2 regions of the Exiguobacterium sp. s145 genome follow, and region 1 is predicted to be linked to the other one. Evidence: a T-box and tRNA genes for the amino acid it is inferred to sense, from the RefSeq annotation. Region 1 holds a T-box; the other holds one or more tRNA genes.

The links. A T-box is a leader RNA that pairs with one kind of tRNA and senses whether it is charged. The one in region 1 lies ahead of ileS (isoleucine--tRNA ligase), so its partner is inferred to be a tRNA-Ile.
Region 2: it has a tRNA-Ile gene. The T-box ahead of ileS (isoleucine--tRNA ligase) is inferred to sense a tRNA for this amino acid. The anticodon was not compared.

The regions. Positions count from the first base shown of each region.
Region 1 is NZ_JACSMV010000001.1:281,376-297,248, forward strand. Features, by position in the region: gene murG (undecaprenyldiphospho-muramoylpentapeptide beta-N-acetylglucosaminyltransferase) at 1-322, shown strand, start outside; gene KNQ07_RS01400 (cell division protein FtsQ/DivIB) at 384-1,163, shown strand; gene ftsA (cell division protein FtsA) at 1,393-2,697, shown strand; gene ftsZ (cell division protein FtsZ) at 2,736-3,896, shown strand; gene pgeF (peptidoglycan editing factor PgeF) at 3,979-4,755, shown strand; gene KNQ07_RS01420 (YggS family pyridoxal phosphate-dependent enzyme) at 4,742-5,413, shown strand; gene KNQ07_RS01425 (cell division protein SepF) at 5,615-5,938, shown strand; gene KNQ07_RS01430 (YggT family protein) at 5,941-6,213, shown strand; gene KNQ07_RS01435 (YlmH family RNA-binding protein) at 6,213-6,986, shown strand; gene KNQ07_RS01440 (DivIVA domain-containing protein) at 7,013-7,534, shown strand; T-box leader at 7,535-7,762, shown strand; gene ileS (isoleucine--tRNA ligase) at 7,820-10,555, shown strand; gene lspA (signal peptidase II) at 10,628-11,101, shown strand; gene KNQ07_RS01455 (RluA family pseudouridine synthase) at 11,102-12,025, shown strand; gene pyrR (bifunctional pyr operon transcriptional regulator/uracil phosphoribosyltransferase PyrR) at 12,270-12,800, shown strand; gene KNQ07_RS01465 (uracil-xanthine permease family protein) at 12,852-14,168, shown strand; gene KNQ07_RS01470 (aspartate carbamoyltransferase catalytic subunit) at 14,307-15,206, shown strand; gene KNQ07_RS01475 (dihydroorotase) at 15,208-15,873, shown strand, end outside.
Region 2 is NZ_JACSMV010000007.1:9,079-24,951, forward strand. Features, by position in the region: gene pstC (phosphate ABC transporter permease subunit PstC) at 1-308, opposite strand, end outside; gene KNQ07_RS07700 (PstS family phosphate ABC transporter substrate-binding protein) at 404-1,348, opposite strand; gene KNQ07_RS07705 (peptidoglycan D,D-transpeptidase FtsI family protein) at 1,573-3,645, opposite strand; gene KNQ07_RS07710 (superoxide dismutase) at 3,784-4,392, opposite strand; gene KNQ07_RS07715 (alpha-amylase) at 4,486-5,946, opposite strand; tRNA gene KNQ07_RS07720 (tRNA-Ile) at 6,077-6,150, opposite strand; tRNA gene KNQ07_RS07725 (tRNA-Met) at 6,162-6,235, opposite strand; gene KNQ07_RS07730 (Na/Pi cotransporter family protein) at 6,355-7,995, opposite strand; gene KNQ07_RS07735 (hypothetical protein) at 8,335-8,688, shown strand; gene ispG (flavodoxin-dependent (E)-4-hydroxy-3-methylbut-2-enyl-diphosphate synthase) at 8,881-9,990, shown strand; gene KNQ07_RS07745 (5' nucleotidase, NT5C type) at 10,091-10,660, shown strand; gene KNQ07_RS07750 (GGDEF domain-containing phosphodiesterase) at 10,683-12,527, opposite strand; gene KNQ07_RS07755 (NAD(P)H-hydrate dehydratase) at 12,667-14,112, opposite strand; gene KNQ07_RS07760 (Fur family transcriptional regulator) at 14,258-14,680, opposite strand; gene KNQ07_RS07765 (metal ABC transporter permease) at 14,652-15,521, opposite strand; gene KNQ07_RS07770 (metal ABC transporter ATP-binding protein) at 15,518-15,873, opposite strand, start outside.

The DNA.
Region 1 (15,873 bases):
AAAAGCGAGTCAACTTGTCATCTCGCGTTCCGGTGCAAGTACGTTAGCTGAATTGACGACGCTCGGTTTGCCGAGTATCTTGATTCCAAGCCCGTACGTGACGGAAAATCATCAAGAAGTGAATGCTTCGTCACTCGTCGAGACAGGAGCCAGTCTGTTGATTCGGGAATCCGAGTTGACGGGAGACCGATTGTTCGACGCTTGTACGAAAGCAATTGCCGATCAAGCGGACATGTCAAAAGCGTCACTTGCGCTTGGTATGCCAAATGCGGCAAGTGATCTGGTCGATGAATTATTACGGTTGATTCAGCAAAAAAACTAAAGCATTGCAGGAATAGACCGATAAGGTACTGAAATTAAACATAATGGAGGGAGAGGCTTACGTGAAGGAACAACAACCGGCCAGACAGCCGAAGATGGATGCGACTGTCCGCAGCTTAGAAGATAAAATTCCATATGTCCGTGAGCAGCGTCGGAAAAAGGCGAACCGGCGTTTAATCTATGTCCTCATCCTGATCGGTCTATTGATTGGTGTCGTCTTCTATCTTCAATCGAGTTTCTCGCGTGTCGCGACATTTGATGTCACTGGCACCGTGAACGTCAAGAAGGAAAACATCATTCAAGCATCACGTATTAAGGTGAAGGAGACACATGCTTTCAATGTGTCGGAAGAAGCCGTGTTGGAACGGATTGAAGATGTTCCGGGTATTCGCGAAGCGACGATGAAAAAAACGTTTTTACACCATTATGAAGTGGATGTCGTCGAAGAAAAAGAAATCGCGTATGCCAAAGACAAACCGGGCGCCCGGATCGTCTTAGCGGACGGAACGATTATTCCCGGAAAGTCGAAGGAAGAATTGTTTGATGCACCGATTCTAACCGGATTTACGGATCAGTCCTTGGAACGTCTGACAAAGGAACTCGTTAAAATCGAGCCGAAAGTCCGGAGCCGGATTTCGGAAATCGTAGCCAATGACCAGACCGACAAAGGCGGATTAAAGTTATTCATGACGGACGGAAATACCGTCTTATTGAGTACATCGGCTTTTTCTAACTCGTTGAATGAATATGTCAAAGTGATTTCTGCATTGCCAAAAGGTAAAACAGGAACGATTACCATTGATGGTGGTATCTATTTCAAACCATATAAAGGTAAAAAATAGTAAATAACACCCTGTATTAGACGGGTTTGACAAACGTTTGTTTTCATTAGTAGGAAAGCGGACACATCGTCATCAAATCGTAATCTATTAGATGGGTAAGTTAGACAATAACTTCTTTTCGTGAGGTTTTTTATAGTGTAGACTTAAACGAGAAGAAGATTGTCTCGATTCCTGTAAATATAAACAGGAACGACAGGATTAGTATTATGAAAGTGGAGGTGTCACTCCCATGGAAACGAAAGGTACGATTGCCGCACTAGATATTGGGACATCGGAAGTGAAACTCATCGTCGGTGAACTTCTAGGTGGAACACTGAATGTCTTAGCGGAAGGGTCTGCACCATCTGCAGGCGTCAAGCGAGGTGTCATCGTCGACATCGATCAAACAGTAAATGCCATTAAACAAGCGGTTGCAGAAGTGGAGCGCACACTCGGTGAACCGATTGGTGAAGTATATGTAGCAATTTCCGGTGAGCACATCCAAGTCAAGGATTGCCAAGGGATGACATCAATCAAAGGGGAAGATAACGAAATCACGGATGATGATGTGAAGGATGTCCTTCATTCTGCCATGGTGATGCGGATTCCAAACGAATTGAGCGTTGTCGATGTTTTACCTAAAACGTTTACTGTCGATCAGCAGACGGAGATCACAGATCCACGTGGCATGATCGGTTATCGTCTAGAAGTGACAGGGAAGCTGATTATCGGAGCGAAGACGATTCTACATAGCATCAAACGTTCCATCGAACGAGCTGGGTTGGAACTTGCGGGGTATGTGCTGGAAAGTTTGGCCGTCTCACGAATTGCAGCTTCGATTGATGAATTGGAACTCGGTGTCGGAATCGTTGATATCGGACATGAAACGACCACTCTTTCAATTTACGAAAAAAATGATTTAGTGTACTCAACGACACTTTCGTATGGCGGAGATCATCTGACACGCGATTTGACGTATAAAATGAATTGTAAATACCAAGATGCAAAACTCGCCAAAGAAGAATATGGTGTCGCACTGGAAGCACTCGGAGACCCGGAAGAGAAAGTTTCCTACGTGACGATTAACGGAGAACACTGTTTCGAACCACAGACGGAGATCGGTTTTGTACTGGAAGCCCGTCTGGAAGAGATTTTTGAAATGATCCAGAAACGAATGACACAAGCCGGATATGCACAAATGAACAGCGGCATCATTCTTTGTGGCGGCAGTTCTTCCTTACCAGGAATTGACCAACTCGGTAAGCGGATCTTTAAACAAAGCGTGAACGTGTATCAACCAGCCAGCTTAGGGATTCGTCATCCGAAATATGCTGTCGCTGCCGGAATGTTACGCTACGTGCTGTCACGCAGTGCCGTTTCGAAGTCAGGGTTTGACCGGGCGGACGAAAAGGGAATAGCCGCACAAGGACGTGAGCAAGAAGAGTTACTTGCACACCCTTCCCAACCTTCAGTACGCGAAGAGCGACCACAGAAGGAACAGCCTCCAAAAGAGCGGAAGTCATTCAGCAGTTTCTTTGAGAAATTTTTCGGCTAAATAAAAAATTATCAGTAAAAAAATAGGGGGCCCCTTTTATGTTGCATTTTGATGAAATGATGGACCAAGTAGCTAAAATCAAAGTCATCGGAGTAGGTGGCGGTGGTTCAAACGCTGTCAACCGAATGATTGAACATGGTGTCCAAGGCGTAGAATTCATCGCTGTCAATACGGATGCACAAGCTCTAAACATGTCACAGGCGGATGTAAAACTTCAACTGGGAGCAAAACTGACACGTGGTCTTGGTGCCGGAGCAAATCCGGAAATCGGTAAGAAAGCTGCCGAAGAAAGCCGCGAACAGTTGACAGAAATTCTATCTGGTGCCGATATGGTTTTCGTAACAGCAGGAATGGGTGGCGGTACCGGAACAGGTGCAGCACCGGTCATCGCTGAAATTTCTAAAGAAATCGGTGCGTTGACAGTAGGTGTCGTCACAAAACCTTTCATGTTCGAAGGCCGCAAACGGATGCAACATGCTGTTTCAGGCGTGCAGAACTTTAAAGAAAAAGTCGATACACTCATCGTCATTCCGAATGATAAATTGCTTGAAATCGTCGATCGTAACACGCCGATGCTTGAAGCCTTTAAAGAAGCCGATAACGTGCTTCGTCAAGGTGTTCAAGGGATTACGGACTTAATCGCCGTTCCGGGTCTCATTAACTTGGACTTCGCGGATGTTAAAACGATCATGACGGAAAAAGGTTCAGCATTGATGGGTGTCGGTGTTGCAACGGGTGAACACCGTGCGACAGAAGCCGCGAAAAAAGCGATTTCGAGTCCATTGCTTGAAACATCGATCGAAGGTGCAAAAGGCGTCTTGATGAATATCACCGGTAGTGCGAACTTGAGCCTTTACGAAGTAACGGAAGCTGCTCAAATCGTTCAAAGCGCTGCGGACGAAGAAGTCAACTTAATCTTCGGATCAGTCATCAATGACAACTTGGAAGACGAAATCATTGTTACGGTCATCGCAACGGAATTCGAAAACGAGCCACTCGATTTTGAAATCCCGTCAGCACAAGAAATGATGAAAAACCTGCTCAAGAAAAAGCAGGCGTCGACACCATCACCAGTAGCTGAAGAACCTAAACCGCAAGTCGAAGAGACACCTATTAGCTCGAACCAAGAATCAGCAAAAGGGTCAGATGTCGAAGAGACGATGGATATTCCTTCTTTCCTTCGCCGGAATAATCGTTAATTCGATATTCCCGGGACACGACTGCTAGATCAAGAGGTGTCGCGTAAGCGACACCTCTTTTTTTAAAAAAGGATGGGATGAGATGTTTGGTCAATGGATAAAATGGGATACCCCGACAGGAACGGTCCGTGCAGCGTTTACGACAAAGTTTTCAGCACCTCACGGTCAAGGCAACTTAGGACTGCATGTAAAAGATGATCCGGAAGGTGTCATTAAAAATCGTGAAGTCATCGTGCGGCAACTGGATTTAGCCCTGGAAAACTCAGTATGGGCTGAACAGGTGCACGGCAATCATGTCGAGCAAGTAACGACCCTCGAGTCCGGTCGTGGAGCCGCAGATTACGAAACGGCAATCAAGGGTACAGATGGACTGGTGACAACGGATTCAAACGTCTTATTGATGATGCTGTTTGCAGACTGTGTGCCGCTCCTTTTCTGTGATCCGCGGACCGGTATCATTGCAAACGTTCACGCTGGCTGGCGCGGAACGGTTGCCAACATCGTCGAAGCCACATTGACAAAGATGGAACAAGCCGGTGCCGAACGTTCTTCGATTCAGATGGTGATCGGACCCTCGATCCGGGAATGTTGTTATGAAGTAGATGGTCCTGTTCTTGAGGCGGTTGACCAACTGAACTTGGAAGAGTCTCCTTATACTAAAAAAGAAGACGGAAAAGCTATGTTATCACTTCAAAAAACCAATGCCATGTTAGCCGAACGCAGTGGTGTCGGTGATGTGCTGGATACAGGAATCTGTACGAACTGCCAGGCGGAAGACTACTTCTCCTATCGTCATGGGGATCATGGTGGACGGTTTGCCAGTTTGATTGTAAAGGAGTCTCTCGATGTCAATTTCTGAAAATGTACAACAAGTCCGACAAAACATGAAACAGGCGTATGAAAAGACCGATCAAAAAAAGCAGGTACAATTGATCGGCGTGACGAAATCAGTTTCAAGTGAAGTGGCGGCGGAGTTGCTGGCGGCAGGTATAACGGCACTGGGTGAGAATCGTCCGGAAGGATTGACCGACAAACAAACGGTCTTAGGACGTGAGGCCTGTGAGTGGCATTTTATCGGAACACTGCAGACCCGTAAAGTCCGGCAAGTCATTGATCGGATTGACGTGTTACATTCCTTGGACCGCTTGCATCTTGCGGAAGAAATCAATAAACGTGCCAAGCAGCCAGTCGATTGTTTTGTGCAAGTCAACGTTTCTGGTGAAGAATCCAAGCAGGGGATTGATCCGGAAGATGTTCACTCATTTTTGCATGAGGTAGGACAATATCCGATGGTCCGTGTAATCGGACTGATGACGATGGCTCCGTTGACAGAAGACGAACAAGTACTCCGTTCTGTTTTTCGTTCACTTCGTGTCTTGCGAGACGAAGTGGCAACCCGTCAACTCCCGCATGCACCGTGCACGGAATTGTCGATGGGGATGTCATCGGACTATCAGATTGCCATTGAAGAAGGCGCGACATATGTCCGAATCGGTACGACGTTAGTCCAGTCATAAATTGCCTAGATATACGAAAGGAGAATTGATATGGGATTCAAAACAAAAATGCAAAATCTATTTCTCGGTAATACAGACGATTTAGATGAACTCGAATATGAAAATGATGCTACAATAAATAAAGGTAGAGGTGCATCACAGCAAGAATATGACGAGTATTATGAGGATTCTACCCCTACTGTTACTCAAAAGGAGGACCCTGTGAGACAATCGAACATCGTACCCATTCATACAAAAAAGGCGAAATCACAAGTCATTCTCAGTGAGCCGCGTGTGTTTAACGAAGCACAGGAAATCGGCGAACATCTTCGTCAAAATCGTGCTGTCATCGTGAACATGCAACGGATGTCTAAAGATCAATCACGCCAAATGATTAATTTCCTGTCAGGTGTCGTGTTTGCTCTTGATGGAACGATTACGACTATCAGTCAAAATACACTCCTCTGTGTACCGAACAACGTCGAGCTGGCCGGAAGTATCTCAAATCTGCTCGGTGAAGATGATATCAACCATAAGGGGTGGTAAGCATGGATTCGCAAGTCATGTACGCAATCGGTCGTACACTCAGCACGTTACTTCAATATTACAGCTACGTCATGATTGCCTATATTTTATTATCGTGGTTCCCAAATGCACGTGAATCACGATTCGGTCAAGTCCTGGCCATGTTAGTCGAACCTTTCCTCGCACCGTTCCGACGGATTATCCCGCCCATCGGAGGTATGCTTGACATTTCACCTATCGTTGCCTTTTTAGTGCTTAATTTGGCACAGGCAGGCATTCGAGCGATCTTCTTCTAATGAGCGTTTATGATCATTATCGCGGACATGAGCGGGAGTTCGTCGATCTCGTCCTAAACTGGATCGACCATGTCGAAGCGACCTACACATTTAAAGTGACAGACTTTCTGGATCCGCGTGAACAACAGATTACCCGAGAACTTGTCGGAACAAAATGTGCCCTCTTTTTTGAGGGCGGTTTTGAAGGTGCGGAACGACAGCGTGCCCTCATTGCCCCTGATTATTACGAGCTTGATGCCAACGATTTTGATATCGCCATTTATCGTATCCATTATCCCACAAAATTCGTCGAGCTCTCGCATCGCCAGGTGACAGGGACATTACTAAACGTCGGATTAAAACGAGGGAAATTCGGTGACGTCGTCATCCAAGATCAACTCGTCCAGTTCGCCGTCGCGAAAGAAGTGGCTTCTTATATTGAAGCGAACGTCGATCGTGCGGGGAAAACCAAGATCCGGTTGTCACTCGTGGATTCAGAAGAACAGTTGAAAATCAAGGATCAAGAATGGCAGGAAGAACTGGGATTTGTCAGTTCGCTCCGTTTTGATACGGTCGTCAGTGAAATCCTTGGATTTTCAAGACAAAAAGCGCAAAGCCTGATTAAGCAGGGTGAAAGTAAAGTCAATTATAAAATCGTTGAAGATCCGAGCTTTTTGTTAGAGGAAGGCGATTTGCTGTCACTTCGCGGAACGGGACGTGTCAAGTTGATTGCCGTACTCGGTTCAACGAAACGGGACCGGATCAAACTGCAATACGGTCTGCTAAAAGGATAACCAACAAGCTGAGGGAGGATTTCATCATGCCATTGACGCCACTTGATATTCACAATAAGGAATTTACACGTAAGTTTCGCGGCTATGACGAAGATGAGGTCAATGAATTTCTTGATCAAGTCATCAAAGATTTTGAATTGTTGCTCCGGGAAAACCGTCAACAGCAAGAAGTCATTCAAAACATGCAGTCTCGTGTCGATTACTTCAGCTCGATGGAGGAAACGCTAAACAAATCCATCATCGTGGCACAAGAAGCGGCAGAAGAAGTCAAAGCGAATGCGACGAAAGAAGCGAGCCTCATCGTCAAACAAGCAGAACGGGAAGCCGAACAACTGCAGGATGCGGCACAGCGCCGAGCGCAGCGGACTGATTTTGAAGTCGAACAGATGCGTAAAAAAATCGAATTGTACCGTAATCGATTCAAAGTATTGATCGACGCACAGATGGAATTGTTGACGAGCCACGACTGGGATGCATTTGATAGTTCGACCCGGGGTGTGCTTGACGAGATTCCGGCAGTTGCGTATAATGACGACGATGTCGTATAAGTTAAATCATTGAGAAGGACACGTCTTTTATCTAAATACTGTCAGCGAATCGGGGACCGGTGTGAGCCCGATCAGTCAAGGATAAAAGGTATCCCCTTTGAGTGTGGAACTGAACCTGTTCAGTAAGTTCCACCGTTTCGCCTCCGTTATCAGGCTCTTAAGTGGTAATCCGTTTTTCAGGGTTGCTAGTAGGGTGGTACCGCGAGTTCAAGCCAACTCGTCCCTATCAGGGGATGTGTTTGGCTTTTTTTGTACGCAAAATTCAGATAAGTGAGGGAATGCCAGATGGAATACAAAGATACGTTATTGATGATGAAAACGGAATTTCTAATGCGGGGAAACCTGCCGAAACGTGAGCCGGATATGCAGGCACGTTGGAACGAGATGAACCTGTATGAAGCCGTCCAGGAGAAAAATGCCGGCAAGCCGACATTCATTCTTCATGATGGTCCTCCTTACGCTAACGGAGACATCCACATGGGACACGGATTAAACAAAGTCTTAAAAGACATCGTCGTCCGTTACAAGTCGATGAACGGGTTCCGTTCTCCGTATGTACCGGGTTGGGATACGCACGGACTTCCGATCGAAACAGCGCTTCAAAAAGCGGGTGTCGACCGGAAGTCGATGTCGGTCGCAGAATTCCGTGAGCTGTGTGCCAAATATGCATTAGAGCAAGTCGATCACCAACGGGAACAATTCAAGCGTCTTGGTGTTCTCGGTGACTACGACAATCCATACATCACGTTACAACCGGAATTCGAAGCGGCACAAATCCGTCTGTTCGGTGATATGGCGAATAAAGGATACATCTATAAAGGGAAAAAGCCGGTCTACTGGTCGCCGTCTTCGGAGTCTGCTCTCGCAGAAGCAGAAATCGAATATCAGGATAAACGTTCGGCTGCAATCTATGTGGCGTTCCAAGTCATGGACGGAAAAAACATCCTGGAGCCGACAGATCATTTCGTCATCTGGACGACAACACCTTGGACGATTCCGGCGAACCTCGGGATCTCTGTCAGCGGTGAGTTGACGTATGCTCGGATTGAGCACGAAGGAAAAGGCTATATCGTCGCCGAAACACTCGTACCGGAAGTCATCGAAGCCCTCGGCTGGGAAGGTGCGACGATTGGTCGTGTCTTCGACGGAGCCGACTTTGAATACATCAAAGCGAAACATCCGCTCTATGACCGCGAATCACTTGTCATGCTCGGCGATCATGTCACGGCAGAAGCGACGGGTGTCGTTCATACTGCGCCTGGACACGGGGAAGATGACTTCCGAATCGGTCAAGCGTACGGTCTTGATGTCCTTTGTCCGGTCGACGACAAAGGGGTCATGACGGCAGAAGCACCTGGTTTTGAAGGATTATTCTATGAAGATGCCAACAAAGAAATCGGTGTGGCACTAGAAGAAGCCGGTGCATTGTTAAAACTGTCGTTCATCAAACACTCGTATCCGCACGACTGGCGGACGAAAAAACCGGTTATCTTCCGGGCGACACCACAGTGGTTTGCTTCGATCAAAGATTTCCGGGCGGAGATCCTCGATGAAATCAAAGAAGTTCAGTGGGTACCGGAGTGGGGCGAAACACGTCTTCACAACATGTTCAAAGACCGCGGAGACTGGGTCATTTCCCGTCAACGCGCGTGGGGTGTCCCATTGCCGATCTTCTATGCTGAAGACGGTACGGAAATCGTCACACCGGAAACAATCGACCACATCGCCAATCTGTTTGCCGCTCACGGATCAAATGTCTGGTATGAGCGCGAAGCCGTTGATCTGTTACCGGAAGGCTTTACGCATCCGGCAAGCCCGAACGGCATCTTCAAAAAAGAGACGGATATCATGGACGTCTGGTTCGATTCCGGCTCATCCCATGCCGGTGTCCTCGCGACACGTCCGGAACTCGAGCGTCCGGCTGACTTGTACCTGGAAGGGTCTGACCAATATCGCGGATGGTTCAACTCGTCTCTTTCGACATCCGTCGCAACGACAGGGAAAGCACCTTATAAAGCGGTCGTCAGTCACGGATTCGTCCTTGACGGTCAAGGGCGGAAGATGTCGAAATCAATCGGAAACACGATTGCACCAATCCAAATCATGCAACAGTTCGGAGCGGAAATTCTTCGTCTTTGGGTGGCTTCCGTCGATTATCAATCAGATGTCCGTGCTTCAATGGACAACTTCAAACAAGTATCGGAATCTTACCGGAAAATCCGGAATACGGTTCGCTTCCTGCTCGGAAACCTCGACCAGTTCGATCACACGACGCACCGTGTGGCATTTAAAGACTTGCCGGAATCGGATCGCTTCATGCGGACGAAACTCGATCAACTTGTCGGTAAAGTAAAGGCAGCGTACGATGCGTACGACTTCATGGCGGTCTATCAACTGTTGCATAACTTCTGTGTCCTGGACTTGTCTTCGTTCTATCTCGATTACACGAAAGATATCTTGTACATCGAAAAAGAAGATGCACCGGCGCGTCGTGCCGTTCAAACAGTCATGTATGATACCGTCGTCACATTGTTACAACTGATGGCACCGGTCTTACCGCATACAGCCGACGAAGCGTGGGAATTCGTTCCCGGCGTCGAGACGGCGAGTATTTTCTTGACGGATCTTCCGGAAGCACCGGAAATGACGGAAGAAGGTCTTGCATTGATCGCGAAATGGAACAGTTTCCTCGTCTTCCGCGATGATGTCCTAAAAGCACTCGAAGAAGCACGTGCCGAGAAACTTGTCGGGAAAACGCTCGAAGCGAAACTCCTGCTTGCACCGAATGACGAAACGAAAGCGTTGCTTGCGACAATCGATCACCTCGAACAACTATTGCAAGTTTCGCAAATCGAGTTTGTCGCTTCGGCCGAGAAATCGTACGGAACGACAGGCATCACTGTTCTGAAAGCAGACGGCGAAAAATGTGAACGCTGCTGGACATATTCGACTGAACTTGGACAAGATCCGGCTCATCCGACACTTTGCCCACGTTGTACTGAAGTCGTCAATTCTTTATAATGAATCAGGGAGGGGCAGCTACGGCGACTTCGTAGCGGTCCCTCATTATTTTTGGATGTGGAGGAAAAAAGAATGTGGCTTTACTTAGCGATTGCTGCTGTACTCGTCGGAGTGGATCAATTGACGAAATGGATCGTCGTCCAACAGATGACGATTGGTCAAGCGATTGAGATCATTCCCAATTTCTTTTATTTAAATTCATACCGGAATCGTGGTGCCGCCTGGGGAATGCTTGAAGGGAAATTCGGTTTTTTCTTCGTCATTACGCTGGTCGTCGTCATCGGGCTGATTTATTTTCTTTACAAAGAAGGCACAAAAAACAAAGTATTTGCTTGGAGTGTCGCCTTGTTACTCGGCGGTGCGGTCGGAAATTTCATCGACCGGATGGCCCGTGGAGAAGTCGTCGACTTTTTTCATTTTTATCCGTTCGGGTATAATTTCCCGATTTTTAATGTCGCAGACGTCAGTTTGACGTTTGGTGTTATTTTGATGCTGATCAGCGTCATGTTTGAAGAGCGTTTGACTAAGAAGGGAACGATTGATTAAATGAATGAACAAAATGAATGGGCTGTTAAAGCCAATGGTGCTACCGGTCGAATTGATAAATGGTTAGCTGAACAACAAGACTGGTCCCGGTCACAAGTCCAGGACTGGTTAAAAGCGGGTCACGTCGAAGTAGACGGACGGATCGTGAAACCGAACTACAAGATGTCTGGAACAGAAGAAATCCTTGTTCGCATCCCAGAAGCGGTCGAGCTTGAAGTCCTACCGGAAGATATCCCGCTGGATGTCGTCTATGAAGACAGCGACGTCATCGTCATTAATAAACCAAAAGGGATGGTCGTGCATCCGGCAGCCGGTCACGTATCGGGAACACTCGTCAATGCCTTGCTCCATCATTGCCAGGATTTGTCCGGCATCAACGGCGTCAAACGTCCGGGGATTGTCCACCGGATCGATAAAGACACATCAGGTCTCTTGATGGTCGCTAAAAATGATTTGGCTCATGAATCGTTGGCGCAACAATTGAAAGACAAAACGACAGAGCGTCTTTATATCGCACTGGTCCACGGCGAGATTCCACATGAACTCGGGACGATTGAAGCACCGGTCGGCCGTGACAAAAATGACCGTCAGCGGATGACGGTAACAGATAAAAACTCGAAAGCAGCTGTGACACATTTCCGTGTTCTCGAACGGTATGAAGGCTTTACGGTCGTCGAATGTAAACTCGAAACAGGACGGACGCACCAAATCCGTGTCCACATGCGTTACATCGGTTTCCCGCTTGCCGGAGATCCGAAATACGGCCCACGTAAAACGATGAAAATGAACGGTCAAGCGCTTCACGCTGCGGTTCTTGGATTCAAGCATCCGCGGACCGGCGAGATGTTGCATTTCGAAGCACCGTTGCCGGAAGAGATGACGTTTGAGATCAGCCAGTTGAAAAAACTTGAATTAGAGTCTTGACGTTTTTCTAATAAAACGGTAGAGTATCACCTAGAGAGCGATGCGAGACATCTGCCTCAAACAATCGGTCGTCCGCGTTGACGATCCTACCCATAGCACACCTTTAAACGAGTCCGGAGAGGCTACGAAAGGGAGACACTTCATTTGTGTAGATACGTGCAGTTTCGGCTGCCCAACACTTATTGTCTTCAACAACCTCCTGCGACTTAGCGCAGGAGGTTTTTTTTGCAGAAAGGAGCACCTCATGAAACCATCCGTCATTTTAGATGAAGCGGCAATCAGTCGTGCGTTGACACGCATCGCCCATGAAATCATCGAACGCAACAAAGGAATCGACCAACTGATGATTGTCGGCATCAAAACACGCGGGGAGACACTCGCCCGTCGTTTGGCCCGCCGGATTGAAGAAATCGAAGGAAAGCCGGTCTTGCTGGGTGTCGTCGACATCTCGATGTACCGGGATGACTTATCGAAAAAAAGTCTCGAGCCGGAAATCAAAGGAACGGATATGCCGGAGACGGTGACCGGAAAAATCATCGTCCTCGTCGATGACGTCCTGTACACCGGACGAACCGTCCGCGCCGCAATGGATGCGCTCGTTGACCATGGTCGCCCGAGTATGATCCAGCTCGCAGTCCTCGTTGACCGGGGACACCGGGAACTGCCGATCCGCCCGGATTTCATCGGGAAAAATGTCCCGACCTCACGTGAAGAACAAGTTGTCGTCGCTTTATCCGAAGTCGATGACGCTGATCAAGTATTCATCAAACGTTAAACACAAATACCTTTAACGTGGTCCAGAGAGACCAGAAAGGGAGTTATCCTCATGCAAACACACAAACCAGTTCTCGATGTACAAGAACGACCAAAACATCCTCTTCAGTGGCTGATGCTCAGCCTCCAACATGTCTTCGCGATGTTTGGCGCGACGGTCCTAGTTCCGTTATTAACGGGATTAAACACATCCGTCGCCCTCGTCGCAAGCGGAGTCGGCACGTTGATTTTCCTCGCCGTCACCCGCTTTAAAGTTCCGACGTACTTAGGTTCAAGTTTCGCTTATATCGTCCCGATCATTGCCGTCAGTGAACGCTGGGGTGTCGAAGACGCACTTGTCGGCGGAATGGTTGCCGGACTTGTCTACGGAATCGTTTCCCTCGTCATCACGTATACAGGTGTCGGCTGGTTAATGAAACTGTTGCCGCCGGTCGTCATCGGCCCCGTCATCATGGTCATCGGATTATCGCTTGCTCCAACAGCCGTCAACATGGCAATGAACGGAGCGGACGGGAAGTACAACGGTACCTTCCTGCTCGTCGCCTTGACGACACTCGCTGTCACCTTGCTTGCGATGACGTACTTTAAAGGAATATGGAGTACCGTCCCGATTCTGTTCGGTATCCTGACCGGATATCTGGTCGCCGTCGCTGCCGGGATTGTCGACTTCACGTCACTGAAACAAGCGAGCTTCTTCCAGGTGCCGAACTTTACGGTGCCATTCCTCGACTACTCGCCGACACTAAACTGGGCGGCACTTGCGCTCATCGTTCCGGTCACACTGGTCACATTGACAGAGCATATCGGAGAACAAAAAGTGACATCACGGATTATCGGGCGCGAGACGCTTCTTGATCCGGGGATGCACCGGACGGTTCTCGGGGATGGCCTGGCGAAGACGATTGCCTCGATCCTCGGCGGTCCGCCGGTCACGACGTATGGTGAAAACAACGGCGTCATGGCCATCACCCGCGTCTACAGTGTCTTTGTCCTCGGAGGCGCAGCAGTTCTTGCCATCAGTTTTGGTTTCCTCGGCTATGTGGAAGGGTTCATCAAGACGATACCGACACCTGTCATGGGCGGCATCAGTATCCTGTTGTTTGGGGTCATCGCCTCGAACGGTCTGCGGACACTGGTCGAAAGTAAGGTCGATCTTGCCGATAAACGAAACCTGACGATCACAGCGGTCATTCTGGTCATCGGGATTGGTGGAGCTGCCCTCAAAATCGGCAACTTCTCGCTTGAAGGTATGGCACTGGCCACGATCTTAGGAGTCCTTCTGAATTTGATCTTGCCGAAAACAAAGGTCGAAACGGCAGAACACGAACAAGAAATACCACAATCGAAACGAGCAGCTAACGACTTTTAAGACGTTCCAGAGAGAACGATAAAGTGGAGGCCCTTCAGAAACAGGTGGCGACATCTGTCTTCTTCAGCGCACCTTCACATCAGAAGGTGCGCTTTTTTGCGGCCCAAAGGAGAGAATAACATGCAGACACGACAACGGATTGCCCATTTTACGAGTCTTGACGCATTAGCGACAGAAGACATCGAACAGTTGATTGAGCGGGCACTGCAGCTGAAACAAGGCGCACCTGTCCGACCGCTTCCGACGAAAACCGTCGCCAACTTATTTTTCGAACATTCGACACGGACTAAATGTTCGTTTGACATGGCGGAACATCATCTCGGACTGCATGTACTGCCGTTCGAAACGGCAACTTCATCCGTCCAAAAAGGGGAAACGTTGCTGGATACGTGCAAAACGTTACAAGCAATCGGCGTGGATGCCCTCATCATCCGACACGGAGAGACCGGTTATTATGAACCATTACAACAACAGTTGTCGATTCCAATCATCAATGCCGGAGACGGCAGCGGGCAACATCCATCGCAATCACTGCTCGATTTGATGACGATGTATGCGGAATACGGTCATGTCAGCGGAAAAACGATCGTCATCTGCGGTGATCTCCGGCACAGTCGGGTTGCCCGTTCAAACGCACACGTCTTGCAACGCTTAGGAGCGACCGTCATCGGTTCCGGACCGAGGGAATGGTTTGACGAGACGATGGGTATCACCTACCGGGAGATGGACGAGGCGGTGGCGACGAGTGACATCATCATGCTGCTCCGAGTCCAGCACGAGCGGCATACGGATGGCCGTCCGTTTGCAGCGAAAGAGTACCACGAACGGTACGGATTGACGGAACAACGGATGAAGCGCATTCGACCGGAAGCAATTGTGTTACATCCGGCACCGGTCAACCGTGGTGTTGAGATTGCCGACGAATTGGTGGAGCATCCACAATCACGTATCTTTGATCAGATGACGAACGGTGTGTTTGCCCGAATGGCGATTTTGGAACGGGCATTTGAGACAGCAACGATAAAGGAGATGATCTAAAATGGCGATTCGAATTGATCATGCAACATGGTATAAAAACGGGGAACTGCAAAAGTCGAGTATTCGCATGGAGGACGGGGTCTTTACGGATCTTGATGCGACACCACTTGAAACGGATCAGGTGATTGATGCCATGGGATACACGGTGGCACCTGGATTTGTGGATGTTCATGTTCATTTACGCGAACCGGGCGGCGAACATAAAGAGACGATTGCGACCGGAACAGCGGCAGCGGCAGCCGGCGGATTTACAACGATTTGTCCGATGCCGAATACGCGACCGGTTCCGGACGACCGCGAGACGCTGGATGCGCTCTTTAAAAAGATTGAAGAAACGGCATCTGTCCGTGTTTTCCCTTATGCGGCGATTTCAAAAAATCAGCTAGGGCAGGAACTCGTCGCATTTGAACAACTGACTGATGCCTTTGCCTTCACGGACGATGGAGTCGGCGTCCAAAGTGCCGCCGTCATGCGGGAAGCGATGACACGTGCTGCCGCCGTCCCAAAAAGTATCATCGCCCATTGTGAAGATGATTCGCTGAAAGCAGGCTGTGTCCATGAAGGGGCATACAGTGCACGGGAAGGATTGCAGGGAATCCCGTCACTTGCAGAAAGCATTCATATCGCCCGGGATGTCTTGATTGCGGAAGCGACCGGCTGTCATTAT
Region 2 (15,873 bases), on a different contig from region 1:
ACTAGCATCGCAATCACGGTAATTTCAAGTGTTCCGACGACAAGCGGCCAAATTCCGTACTCCGGTTGAGAGTTCAGCGGGTACCAGCTTGTGCTGCCGAAGAATTCTTTAAACGAAACAACTTCAAAGAAGTGTTCTGTTTCAATAACTAACGTGAGAATGATGCCGATGGTCGTAACGACGGATACGAACGCACAGAGAAACAATACGATCGGCATAATACGTTCCATGATGTTTTTCATACTAAATTTTTGTTGTCGGTTCTTTTGGATCAGCTCGCGAACCGATTTGTTTGATGATGGATTCACCCTTCTTCGCTCCCTACTTCATCATACCTACATAAGAACGTGGCCCCAAAAAAGGGAAATCCCCCTTTTTTCGGGCCGTCCTCGTGTAATGATGGTTATTTCATTGCATCTTCGATGGCTTTTGTGTTTTCATCGTAACGATCTTGCGGCATTTTGATATAACCGACTTCTTCTGATAAGTCTCCAGCATTTTCATTTGTGAATTTAACGAAGTCCGCGACTTGTTTTTTGTCTTTCAACGACTTGTTGTTGACGTACGTATAAATTTCACGTGACAGCGGGTAAGAAAGATCTTTGATCGTTTCCGGTGTTGGATCGACTGCGTCTTTTCCTTCAGCCGAAAGCGGTACTTCTTTTAACTTATCTTTGTTTTCCGCGTAATAAGCGTATCCGAAGTAACCAATCGCACCTTTTGTTCCTTCGACTCCTTTGACAAGGACGTTGTCATCTTCTGAAAGCTGAACATCTTTACGCATATCTTTTTTCTCAAGAACTTTTTCTGAGAAAAAATCAAATGTTCCGGAATCTTTACCCGGGCTGAAGAATTTGATTGGTTCTGCTGGATAAGAAGAATCGACATCTTTCCATGTCTTCACATTCGGATCCAACCAGATTTTCTCTAACTGGTCGAGTGTCATTTCTTTGACCCATGTGTTCTCTTTACTGATTGCGACTGTTAATCCGTCGTAAGCAAGAGCTAATTTTGTGTATTCAATGCTATTTTTTTCAGCTTCTGCTGCTTCTTCTTCTTTAATTTCACGCGAGGCGTTTGAAAGGTCTGTTTCACCAACGACAAAACGTTTGAATCCGCCGCCAGTACCGGATACTCCGACCGTGACATCAACGTCTGGTTGTTCGATCGAATATTCTTCACCAACAGCTTCCATGATTGGGAAGACTGTTGAAGATCCATCAATAGCGATCTTTCCTGAAAGATCTGAAGAACTTGAAGAGCCGCCTTTGTCATTACCGCATGCCGCACCGACTACTGCGATTGAAGCTACCGTTGTGATAAGTGCTGTTTTTTTCATCCAAGACATGATTAATTTTCCTCCTCGAAGTATGTCGCTGGTCACGCTACGACTTTATATCCGTTTTCCTTACAAGACTTATACTACCGATGAACTATTAAACCAAAATGAATCCAACGTAAAAGAATTGTAAAGTCGTGTATTTCCGCGTTTACAAACTCAACTCCATTAGAAAAACAGGTCAATCCATACAAAAAAAGCGAAGATGAGTTTCCTCACCTTCGCTTCACTAGTTAATTTGGCTTAGTCTGCCATGGAACGTCTTTCACATTAAAGTACGCTTTCACTAAATCATGACCAATTTTCGAGTTGACGGTTTCCTGCTCCATATATGGAAGGAACACGGCCCATGCCATCTCCGGATTGTCGTACGGTGCCCAGCCGACCAAGTTCGAGTTTAATGAACGAACCGGTTGTCCGCTGCCGTCCCGAAGCGCAATGCCGTCTTCGCCGTATACACTGACCTGAGCCGTTCCCGTTTTCGCTGCCGCATCAATGCCGGTTTGGGCGATGATTTTGGCTGTCCCGCGTTCCCCTTTGACAACGCGGTGGAATCCTTCGCGGACATGATCAATGTTCGCTTGACTGACTTCAATCCGGTTTAAATAGTTCGTTTTAAAGCTGTAATCGACTTTTTTCGTTTCGTCTTCAATCGAGTTCGAAGCCAAGACTTCTTTTAAGAAGTGCGGTTGCACCCGGTATCCGCCGTTTGCGAGTGTCGAAACATACTGCGCCACTTGAAGCGGTGTAAAAGCATCATACTGACCAATCACTCGGTCCATCAAGAGTGTGACACGGTCCGGCGTCCCTTGTACCCCTTTGGCTTCGTATGGCAAATCGATGCCTGTCGTCACACCGAGACCAAACTGACTGTAATAATTCTGCATAATCGCTGCCGCCGCATCGACGCTTGCACCGGCGACACCGTTACTCGGATATTTTGCCATCCGCATCGCAATGTTAAACATGTAGACGTTTGACGAACGCTCTAGTGCCGTTAAGTCCGTAATCGGTCCCATATTCACATACGATCCTTTTTTCGTACCACCAATCGTGATCGGTGCATCATTGATGACTTCGTTTTGACGGATAACGCCTTCTTCAAGTCCCATCGCGACCGTTGCCCCTTTAATCGTCGAACCGATTTGCAGGGAAGTCAACACGTTATTGATCGCAACATCACTGAATTTATTGGTTGCCGTATCGAGCTTTTGACCGGACATGGCCAAAATCTCACCGGTTTTCGGATTCATGACAACGGCATATCCTTCTTTCAGATAACCGCTTCCCATGCCGCGGCCCATCTTGATCGCCTGCTGCAGGATTTGATCAACTTGTTTGTTGTATTCTGCATCAACCGTTAAGACGAGGTCTTTTCCGGACTCGCCTTCTTCCCGGTTCGGCTCACCGACCGGTTCACCGTTAAACGTTTCATAGACATCGTATGCCGGTTTCCCGCGGAGCAGGTCTTCATACTGCTGTTCAAGGAATGACGTTCCGACCCGGTCATTTAAACTGTATCCTTTTGCTTTAAACTCCGCCTGCTGTTCAGCGGGAATTTTTGAGTACTTCCCGAAGATGTTCCGCAGCGTTCCTTCATACGGATAAGAACGTTCATAAAACGGCTCTACCGATACACCCTTTAAATCTTCAAGGTTCTCATCGATAATCGCCATTTCCTTGGCGCTCGCTCCTAATTTAACGAGCTGCGGGTCAAGCGCATAACCGACTTCCATGTTGTGTTTGATAGCGATGATTTCCATCGTCTTATCATCAAAGTCGATATCTTTTTTCGTAATCGTATCGAGACGGATTTGATCCTGTTCCGAAATCGACAGCTTGTTCTGCTTTTCCGCATCTGGATAACGTTTTTCTACCGCCTGCTTATAGCGTCGATCTGATTCTTCACCGTTGACGGCTACCCAGTAATCTTTCATGTCGCGTTCCGTTACTTTCCAATCGTCTTTCGGAAGATTGATAATCGCCGCAAGACGAGAGGCGATTTCAATCCGTTCGTCGACTTTCGTATTTTGGGAACGACGGTAGACAATTGAATATTTCGAAATCGTATCGACCAACAACCTTCCGTCCCGGTCATAAATCTTTCCGCGCGGAACTTCATATTTCGATGCGATCATTTCCGTCTTCTGGACTTCCCGTGAAATCTTTTCACCATTCACAATCTGGACGACACCTAAGCGAAAGATTAAAATCGCAAACAATAAAAATACTACAAAAAACATTAAGTTAAGGCGAAGCGGCAGATGATTCCGCCGTTTTCCCTTCACCGTGATTCGTTTCGCCATGGCGTACTCCCCTATCGTTCAAAAAGTCATCTTGTTTCATTATATAGAAGGAAACTTTCCATAACAACCTATCCCATCATTTTCCGCATTAAAAAAAACATCGATTCCCAGAACAGGAACCGATGTTTAATCTCACGATTATTTTGCGTCAGCGTAAAGTTTTGCCACGTGATCCCAGTCAACGACGTTGAAGAATGCGTTGATGTAATCCGGACGACGGTTTTGATAGTTGAGGTAATACGCATGTTCCCAAACATCAAGTCCAAGAATCGGCGTTTTCCCTTCCATGACTGGTGTGTCTTGGTTTGGTGTTGAAACGACTGCTAATTTGCCGCCGTCAACGATAAGCCACGCCCAGCCTGAACCGAAACGTGTTGTTGCTGCTTTTGTAAACTCATCTTTGAACGTATCAAACGAACCGAATGATTCGTCGATTGCTGAAGCAAGCTCTCCAGTTGGAGTTGCTCCATCGTTCTTTTTCAAGAGTTTCCAGAAGAACGAGTGGTTCCAGTGACCGCCACCATTGTTACGGACAGCTGTTTGAATGTTTGCAGGAAGTGAATCCAGGTTTTGAAGTAATTCTTCAAGTGATTTCCCTTCGTGCTCTGACCCTTCAAGTACTGCATTCACGTTAGTGACATACGTATTGTGGTGTTTAGAGTGGTGAATCTCCATCGTACGAGCATCGATATGTGGCTCCAGCGCATCATAAGCGTAGCCGAGTTCTGGTAATTCAAATTTTGACATTTTCATGTCCCCCTTTATCCTATTTTCGGAATTTCAGTACTCTTTAAGACTAGCAAAAATAGTTGGTCAGGCGCAAGCAATGACCCTCAGAAATTACTGTTCGTCACGCGGGGCGAATACCGAGACACCGCCACCTGGAACCGGGAAAACACCGAAACCTTCTTCATCAATCACAACAGGCTCTTCTTGGTGATTTGTATAATCGAACCACTCTTCTCCGGCACGTGTTTCGCCGACAAACATCCGTTTTTCACACATATCCGCATTTGAGAGCAAGACGGCACATCCTGAGTTCGGGAATTCTTCGACACCGCGACGCACCCAGCCGACGCAATGTGCATCATCCAGATAGTCTTCCTGTTCACCGTATGCTTTATGGTAACGCGTATACAACAACGCATCGATCATCTCTTTTTTACCTTCGACCGGATGCGGTCCTTGCACACCATAGTAATCTCCGTAGAAGACACATGGATAACCGTCTTTGCGTAATAAAACAGAGGCATATGCATGCTGTTTGAACCAGTCATCGATCCACGACTCAAGCGATTCGCCCGGTTGGGAATCATGATTATCAACAAATGTCACGGCATTCGTCGGGTGGGATTCGACGAGTGTATCCGCAAACAACGTCGTCAAATCAAAATCCTGTCCTTGTTGCGACGCTTCATGGAATTTATAGTGAAGCGGCACATCAAACAAATCAATCGTATAATCGACACTGTCTAAGAACTGGCGGCAGTCATCTAAGTCCGACTTCCAAAATTCGCCGACCATATAAAAACCGTCCGGATCGTCTCCGATCATCGACTTCGCGAACTCGTTGACGAATTCATAGTTGATGTGTTTGATGGCATCCAAACGGAAACCTTGGCAATTGATTGTTTCTTTAAACCAGTTTCCCCAGTTGATCATTTCTTGTCGGACTTCCGGATGATTGTAATCGATGTTAGCGAACATCAGATAATCATAGTTCCCAAATTCGTTGTCGACTTGATCGTTCCAATCTTTATTTTTACCGGAAATCTTAAAGACACCCGTTTTTTCTTCCCGTGCATCAAAATCTGTTCCATTAAAGAATTCATGTGTCCAGATGAAATCCGAGTATTTACCGTTTCGTCCCGGGAACGTAAACTTCGTCCAGGCCTCGATTTCAAACTCTTCTGAAATTTCTTTCGAACGGTCTTCCGGATGTACTTCCACGACGTTAATCGTTTCGAGCTCATCGGCTGCCGCTTTATGGTTCATGACGACATCGGCGTAAACGGCGATATCATTTTCATGTGCGACTTGAATGGCTTCGATCAACTCGTCTTTTGTTCCGTACTTCGTGCGGACTGTTCCTTTTTGGTCGAACTCTCCTAAATCATAGACATCGTAAATGCCATACCCTGTATCTTCATCTGATTGTCCCTTTGACGCTGGTGGAATCCAAACAGATGTGATGCCTGCAGCACGCAGTTCCGGCGCTCTCTCTTTCAAGCGTTGCCAATGCTTCCCATCATTCTCTACATGCCACTCAAAAAACTGCATCATCGTATGGTTACGTTCCATCTCTCTTCGCTCTCCCTTAAATTGCCATAGTATGAATATTATTGTATTAACATTATTACAATATCTTTAATATTCCCCAAGCAACCAAAAATAAACGCACACCCTAAAAAAAGAGTGTACGTTTATACAATGGACCCTGCAGGACTCGAACCTGCGACCGGACGGTTATGAGCCGTCAGCTCTAACCAGCTGAGCTAAGGGTCCTTAAGTAATAGTAGCGGTGGAGGGAGTCGAACCCACGACCTCACGGGTATGAACCGTACGCTCTAGCCAGCTGAGCTACACCGCCATGATGGTTAAAAACAACTAATATCAGATTACTAAAATCGATCTGAAATGTCAATAAATTATCTTAAAAAAACAAAGAGGAATTTCTTTTCAGAAATTCCTCTTCTCTCATATTTTCTTTCATGCCGTTCCGGAACGTTGTTCAAGCACCAAATCCGTAATGTTAACGGCATGATCCCCGATCCGTTCCAGGTTCGACAGCAAGTCAACAAAAATCATACCGGCTTGACCTGTACATTCGCCTGCATTCACCCGTAAGACATGATGCTTGCGGAAGGAACGTTCCAGTGAATCGAGTTTCCCTTCCAGTTCAAGCACTCGGCGTGCCAATGAAACATCATCCAGTTCGACTGCTTTAATGGCGGTCTCAACGATTTTTTGCGTCAGGATATACATTTCATCCAATTCTTTTTTCGCTTTTTCAGTAAACGTAATCCGGTTAACGATCTGGAAATCGACCAACTCGATGACGTTTTCGACATGATCCCCGATCCGTTCAAAATCGTTGACGGCATGCATGAGCAGGGAATGATCATTCGATTCCCGCTCGGACAAGTCATGCGCGGCGACTTTAACAAGGTAGCTTGTCACTTCCGTATTCAGATGGTTGATCGCATACTCAATCTGACCGGCATCCGAAACATCCTTTTTATCGTGTGATTGCGTATAACGATGTGCTTTTTCAAGTGCGTCTTTCGAGAATTCTCCCATCCGCAACACTTCCAGTTTCGCCTGGCTTAACGCAAGTGACGACGACTGGTTCAGGATATTTTGATCGAGGTGGCGCGGTTTTGAATCGACGGTCGTATCCGTTCCAGGGACGACTTTTTGGACGAGCCATGCGATTTGCGCGATGAACCAGCATTGAATCAGCGTATTGACGACGTTAAACGTTCCGTGGGCAAAGGCAATCTGCATTTTCGGTTCCAAATCAAGTGCACCTGTGATCCACGTTATGAAACTTGAGAACAGCGGTAAAGCCAGCAAGAAGATGACTGTCCCGACGATGTTAAAGATGACGTGTGCGGCGGCTGTCCGTTTTGCCGCAATCGAAGCCCCGAGTGCCGCAAGGACTGCTGTGATTGTCGTCCCGATATTATCACCGAACAAGACCGGCAATGCCGCTTTGATATCGATCATTCCGCCGTCATACAATTCTTGTAATATCCCGATCGTCGCAGAGGATGATTGGACCAACATAGTAAAGACCGTTCCGACAAAAACACCGAGCAAAGGGCTATCCGACATCGATACCGTCAAATCACGGAACCATTCGCTTGATTCAAGCGGTGCCATTCCGTCTCCCATGAGCGTCAATCCATAAAAGAGCGCCCCGAAACCAAAGAAGATTTGACCGATGTATTGAATCCGTTCTTTATTGAAGAAGAAAATCAAGAACGCTCCGAGCGCAATCGCCGGGAGTGCCGCTTCCTTCACGTTAAAGCCGATGATAAAGGCAGTGATGGTCGTTCCGATGTTCGCCCCCATGACGACACCGATGGCTTGACGCAGGTTCATTAATCCGGCGCTGACCAGACCGACGACGATGACAGTTGTTCCGGATGATGACTGGATCAAGACCGTAACGACGATACCCGCTAAAATCCCGAGAAACGGGTTGGAGGTATATTTATCTAAAATGTACCGTAACCGGTCTCCCGCTGTTTTTTGAAGACCATCTCCCATATACTTAATACCGAATAGGAAAATACCGAGTCCACCGATAAAGGTGAAAATCATTTCCTGTAAATCATAGTTCATCTTGTCATCTCCTCATATAAAAAGTGGAATTGATTTGTTGTTAAGAATTCATTGTTTCAACCCCCCTATTATGTAAAGGTCTGATGAACTTGTAAATAGTTTTTCACACATTCGATTGTTAAGGTTTTATTAATCTGTACCAAAACAGATAAACCCTTTAAAAAAAGGGTTTATAACTAATTTATTTTTTGTTATAAAACAGAAGAAAGAGTGATTGAATTGCATTTTTTAAGTCAACTACTTAATTACTTACAAACTACCTTAGTTCCAAATCGCGGTTTTTTAAAGACTCGTCTCGCTGATGTCTCCCTTTATTTTTGTGGATTAGCATGGATTTCCTTGTGGTCAACAATCATTGACAGCATCTTTCTCCAGCAGTCGATTCCGTTCATCATTTGGTTTATCCTGCACTTCATTTTTATCGCAATCGCGATTTTGTTGTACCTGTTATCCGTTTCCTATCTGAATCGCTGGTTCATTCAGTGGATTTTGCCAAGACCATGGGCGTTTCGCCAAGTATTTCCTTATACGGTCGCCGCAAACATCTGGACCTTTCCAATCGGTGTTTTCCTGTATCAGTTCGGCTATCCGACTTTAGGAGTTGTCTTCATCATTGCCGGGCACTTGATTTATTCGTTAACCCCGCTCCTGCTTGCCCGACTAAAGAAAAAATCATCCCGTCCGTCTTCTTGAAACTAGATGGATGAATCTGTTGAAGGAAAAAAACGTCCATCCGGCGACGGATTGACTTTCCACTATTCGTGTTAAACAATTGTAAATGTTCAATTTTCGTTCTTGTTTCTCGATTTTTAGGGAATAGTTCGATATGATAGTACAAGTAGTCACAAACAATCTGGCGTTATGCCACAAAAGGAGATTTTCGATATGCCGAAAATGGTCCATCGCTCTAAGACTCGTCCCGTTCGTGTTGGGGACCTTGTCATTGGTGGAAATAATGAAGTCATCATCCAAAGTATGACGACAACAAAAACACACGACGTCGAAGCGACTGTCGCTGAAATTTTACGCCTTGAAGAAGCAGGATGCCAAATCGTCCGCGTTGCTTGTCCAGAAGAACGTGATGCGCTAGCACTTGCAGAAATCAAGAGCCGGATCAACATCCCGCTTGTCGTAGATATTCATTTCAACTATAAACTTGCGCTCATGGCAATTGAGGCGGGTGTTGATAAAATCCGAATCAACCCGGGTAACATCGGACGCCGCGAGAAAGTCGAAGCGGTCGTTACCGCAGCAAAGGCGAAAAACATTCCAATTCGAATTGGTGTTAACGCCGGTTCACTTGAAAAACACATTCTTGAGAAATATGGTTATCCGACAGCTCGTGGGATGGTCGAAAGTGCTTTGCACCACATTAAGATTCTTGAGGATCTCGATTTCCACGATATCATCGTTTCCTTGAAAGCATCTGACGTTCAATTAGCGCTTGAAGCATATCAACTCGCTTCCGAGTCGTTTGATTATCCGTTGCACGTCGGAATCACGGAATCTGGTCCTTTACGGACAGGTTCTTTAAAATCAGCTGCCGGTCTCGGAGCGATTCTATCACGCGGTATCGGGAATACAGTCCGTGTCTCTCTTTCTGCCGATCCGGTCGAAGAAGTCAAAGTTGCAAAAGAAGTCTTGAAATCATTTGGTCTTGCTGCTAACGCAGCAACATTGATTTCGTGCCCGACATGCGGACGGATTGAAATCGATTTAATGGCGATTGCAGCAGAAATCGAAGATTATATCGATAAAATTCAAGTTAACATTAAAGTTGCAGTTCTCGGTTGTGCCGTCAACGGTCCCGGGGAAGCCCGTGAAGCCGATATCGGAATTGCCGGTGCCCGTAACGAAGGATTGTTATTCCGTCACGGGGAAATCATTCGTAAAGTTCCGGAAGCAACGATGGTCGAAGAATTGAAAAAAGAAATCGATGCGATCGTTCTTGAAAAAGAAGCGGAAAAAGAAGCCGCAAAAGCAAGCCAAGCTTAAGTCAAAAGAGCCCTCTTCCCGGAGCGGCTCTTTTTTTCGTCTCCGCATTTCGATTATGTTATACTAGTGGCAGAAAATTTATAGAATGTTGGTGATGTAAGTGAAAATCGGAATTGATATTGATGGAACAATCACTCATCCTTCTTCGTGCTTTAACTATATGAACAAATATCTCGGAACATCGATTGATTTTGAGATGGCCTCTGAATACGAACTTCATACCTATACGGATATGCAGCAAATCGAGTTTTGGGAATTCATGGTCAAATCGGGTCATGAACTCGGCATCTACCGTGAATCCATCCCGCAAGAACTTGTCAAACAGCACCTGTGGGATTTAAGAAAACAATATGATCTCCATTACGTGACGGCCCGGTCAGAAATCGTTCGTCCCGTAACGGAAGAATGGATTAAACAGCATGAGTTACCGCTCGATTCGCTGATCATGACCGGCTCACACGACAAAGTCCAAGTCGTCCGTGATTTGTCACTTGATCTCTTCATGGAGGACCGTCTCGAAAATGCGATTCAAATTGCAGAAGACACATCGATTCCCGTCATTTTGTTTGATGCGCCTTATAATCGTCGTCCCGTCCCTGAAAATATCGTCCGTGTCTCTTCCTGGAATGAGGCCGTTCAACAAATTCATAAATTTGCCCCAATTCGCTGAAACAATAAAAGCGGAAACGACATTATTCTGTCGTTTCCGCTTTTTTAGTTTCCAGTAAACAGATGATTTCTTCGAGCAGAACCGGTTTTGCAAAAAAATAACCTTGGAATAAATGAATTCCGATGTCTTTTGCAATTTGTACCTCTTCTCCCGTCTCAACCCCTTCGACGATACATTCCACATGCATCGATTGACTCAACTGAAAAATCGACTCTAAAATCGACTGTCTTTTTTCAGACTCTTCGACTTGTTCAATGAATTGTTTTGGTACTTTAAGCTGACGAAGCGGCAATAACCGTTCCAGAACATGATACGAAGCATGTCCTGTCCCGAAATCATCCAATGAGACCGGGAAATCCAATGTCTTAATCCGGCGTAATGCCCGGAGAATCGGTTGGCTTTCAAAATCCAAAGACTGGCTTTCAGTAATTTCAATTTTAATCTGCTTCGGCTTCAAACTGTATTTCAGCAGCATCCGCTCAATAAACGGCATAAACGACTCATCCGTCAATTGCCGCGGAGATACGTTGACCGACAGACTAAACTCTTCCGGAACGAGACCAATCAGCCGTTTTCTTGTTTTACATCCTTCTTCGAAAACCCACTCGCCCAACCGGATGATCAAGTCACTCTTTTCTGCGATTGGAATGAAAACCGTCGGACGTTCTGCTCCCGGAATGGTCGTATTCCAGCGAATCAAGGCCTCTAATCCAATGAAACGGTCCTGATTGGAATCATACTGCAATTGGTAGACCAGGTAAAAATCATGATTTACATCCGCTCGCGACAATGCTTTGGCGGCTTCAACGCGAAGCGATTGTTCTTTGCGCCATTCTTGATTCAGGCACATCACTTTTGCCGAATCCCGGATACTTTCCGGAAAGGCAGAGGTGATCTGGTGAATCCGTTTTGTCATACTGAGTTGATCGACTTCCCCGTCATCGATGACAATATAGAGATTAACATAAATTTGATGGTTTTCGACCTGGTACGGAGCAGACATACGCTGACTGAGACGTGTCATTTCCTCCTCACACGATACGCCGGGCGGTTTCTCCATGACGACCATCAGCGTTCCGCCTTCAACTCGCACGATCGTCAAATAAGGAGGTAATAATGTTTTCAGACGTTCGATACAATCAATTAAGACCTGTTGCTGAATTTCCTCTCCAAAATATCGTGCGAGTTCATGGTAGTTTTCCAGATGAACACCGACCAGTAACAGATTCTTCTGATCCACATGCAGAAATCGTTCTTCCAGTCCGCGGACATTAAGCAGTTGCGTCTGTAAATCGTGGCGGGCCGACTCATGCAATTGATCTGCCAGTTGTTGCAGGCGACTGAGATTACGAAGATGCAGATGATTGATGATCAAAGCGATACAGATGGCAATCCCGATCATCCCAAGCCTCGCGTAATGATCTGTCGGATCAATCTCCACAAGAATCGTATCTGAGCGCACCATGATGAATACGTTCGTCGCGACGATGAGGACAACGGCATACCAAATCATGATCCGGTCATAGGCAATCAAGGCGATCATTAAAAATAAAAAACAACTGGCCCAGACGGTGACTGAGGCATAAGGTAACATACTGATGGAAGCGAACGGAATACTCAGTAACATGACGGACAGAAAGTGTGATTTATGATGAGCTGTCAACCGACTGCGGCTGATCAAAAAGGTTATGATTCCAATAGAAAGCAAAACAGCCACAGTCGTCAACTGATTTAAATAGGCATTTCGAATGGTATGATCCGTCGTCCCTAAAAAAATCAGGGCGCCGACGCTCATTAAGAACAACGCAAAATTTCCGATCCAACGCTGTTGATTACGGACAATCTCATCTACTGTTTTAACGGGCATCTGTCTCCTCCTTTCTTAAGATTAGACTGTTTAGCCATTCGGCATCACTTCATCATACTCCTGCTCTTCCTCTGCCAGCAATTATTCTTTTAACAAAAGAGATCTACTTCTTTATAATTGAAGAAATAGACCTCTTTGCTCAGTTCTTTACTCGTCCAAGTTGATCAATCACATCTGTCGCCACGATACTGCTTGGATGAAGCTGTTGTTCGACCTGCTTGGATGCTTGGGCGTACCAGGATGCACCAAGTGCAATCAACTGTTCAACCGGGATGTGTTTAAAGTATTCTTTTTGACCAAGCAGACTTGTGAGGATACCAAACAGCGTATCGCCACTGCCTCCTTTCGCCAACCCGCTGGATGCTCCGTTGATCACGTAACCACTGCCCTCTGGTGTTGCAATGAGAATCACATGGGCTTTCAAGACGACGATCACTTGATGCAAGACCGCATATTCGCTTGCCTGTCCGAATAAGTCATCCTGGATTTCCCGGACAGTCCGTTTCGTCATCCGTGCAAATTCTCCGATATGTGGCGTGACGACAATCTCCGCCTTCCGTTCCGGATAGCTGTCGCGAATCAATGCCCCGGCATCAAGAACTACCGGAATGTCTTGTGCAAATAAGAGCTCGATCCAATCGGAAATCGAATCTGAAGTCAATCCGGGGCCGATTCCCGCGACATTCACCTGATCGAGCATCTCTTGAATGGCTGTCGTTGTCTGATTGAGAACCATCGCTTCCGGTGCGTTCATGATGAGTCCGACTTGTGCTGTCGGAACCGTTGCAACTTGTAATTTCCCGACTCCAGATCGTAATGCTGCGCGGGCAGCCAGTTGAATCGAACCGGGCATCGTCTCGCTTCCGCCAATCAACAGTGCCGTTCCGTATGTCCCTTTATGACCGTACGGATCACGGGTCAATAACGGCGCAATCGATTCGGACATCAGTTGCCATCCCCCAAAAGCCGGCAATCCCAAATCGATCTTCTCCAGCTTCCCAAAGAACGGAGCCGTCTTCAACAAGAAGGCGGATCGCTTAAAGGCATGAAGTGAAAAAGTCACATCAGCCCGGATCGCTTGTCCGGAAAACCCGTTCGTTTGATCGGACGGAATGCCGCTCGGTATATCGATCGCGTATAATTTTGCTCCTTGTTGTTTTTGTTCACGGACCCAGTCAAATACATCATGGATCGATTTCGTCAGTCGGGATCCGTCAAATCCGGTTCCAAAGATACCATCGACGATTACGTCGTATTGTCCGCAGACTGCCTCCGTTGCGAGACCGAAGTTTTCTGCATAGTGCTGATGCAGATGAGCCGTCGCGGTTTTCACCTCGCCGAACGGCGCATGCATCGTCACGTCGTACCCGTCCCGGACGAGTTCACGGCCAATCACGTAACCGTCTCCCCCATTATTTCCTGTCCCGCACATCACCAGAATCCGCTCTTCCCTCGTATGCCTGTTCTTGATTCGCTTTGCGATTTCACTACCCGCTCGTTCCATTAATACTTCCAGCGGTAAACCGGATGTCTTTGCCCATTCATCAATTTGGCGAGCTTCTTGTGCATCATAAATCATTTTCATCACCTCTGTTCGTCCTATTCCCGTTTTGTTTCATTTCAAGCCGGGACGAATCAAGAGATTTTCAGCAAAAAGAGAGGGCCGGATGCGATCCGCCCCTCTCCTTTATCAGTTGTCGCTTTCGTTACACTCTTCAAACGCATCTCGCTTATTTCTGACAAGCGGCACAGCGTCCGTAAATTTCAAACTTATGATCCTCGACCTCAAAACCAGAGTCCTTAATCGGCGAAACCCATTCCATCGGACAGACATCTAGTGTCTCCGTCTTGCCGCATGTCCGGCAGATCAGGTGATGGTGATGATGACCCGACTGACAGGCGGCTCGAAATTTCATTTCCCCGTCGAGTTCCGTCGTCTCCAAAATATCGATTGCCGCAAAATCATTTAAATTCCGGTAAATCGTATCGTAGCTGAGTGAAGGATGCGATACACGCAACTCCTCCGCCACTTCCCGCGCACTGACATAACGGTTGGCTTCAAACAGGTAGGCCAATAAATCGAGACGTTTGGGCGTCATTTTGAAACCGGATGCCTTCATCCGTTCACGCGCTTGTTCGATGTTTTTTTTCATGCAATTTCCCTCCGATCCAAAACCGTTCAATCACCATAATGAGAATAAGTTCTGCGACCGCCAGCATGACAATCATACCGCCCGGCGCTAAATCAAATTGATACGCCAGAATCAAGCCGGCAACTGTTGCCACTTCTCCAAACACGATGGCATAAAAAATCGTCGCTTTAAAACTTTTGGCAAGTCGAAGTGCTGCCGCAACCGGTAAGGTGATCAAACTGGATACCAGCAAAATCCCGACGACCCGCATACTAATCGCAATTACCAAAGCAACAACGATCATAAACAGAATATGCACCAACCGAAGACGAATTCCGGAAACGCGTGCCTGTTCCTCGTCAAATGATAAGAATAATAACTCTTTATAAAAGGCAATTACAAATAAAATGACGACACCTGTGACAATCAAAATCGTATAGACATCCGTCAAGGTGACAGCGGAGACCGTTCCGAATAAAAAGGACACAAGGTCCATCGAAAAGCCGTTTGCCAGGCTGATAAAAATCGCACCGAGTCCCATCCCCGTCGCCATGATGATCGGAATGGCAAGCTCTTGAAAATGTTTATACTTCGCGCGAAGCCAATCAATCGTCAACGCCGCGATGACCGATGTCACGATCCCGAGGTAAAGCGGATTCAAATCAGCAAGACTCGCCACCATCCCGGATATTAGCAGGCTGAGGGCAATTCCGGCCAGGGTGACGTGTGATAACGCATCCGCAATTAAACTCATCCGCCGGACGACGACAAATGAACCGATCAACGGAGCCGTAAAACCGATCAGGACAGCCGCGACAAGTGCATATTGCAGAAACTTCAATGTCATGAATGCTTCAATCACTGGACGACCTCCCCTTCGTGTATCAGTACACGCCCCGGAACCGGATACAAGGACCGAATCGTCTGTTCATCCAGTTCCCAGTATTCTTTAATACCACAATTACAACCGAGCCGTCCGTCGACGAGATGAATCACATCCGTCACCAGCTTGCTGACAAAGTGGATATCATGTGTCACAAGAACAAACGTCCGTTTGTTATCACGCCGCAGTTCTTCCAGGATTTCATAAAACTCTTTGACGTACCGCTGATCGACTCCGACCGTCGGTTCATCCAGTATCATCAGATCTGGATCATTAACGAGCGCACGGGCGATAAAGACCCGCTGTTGCTGACCGCCGGATAAGTCACCGA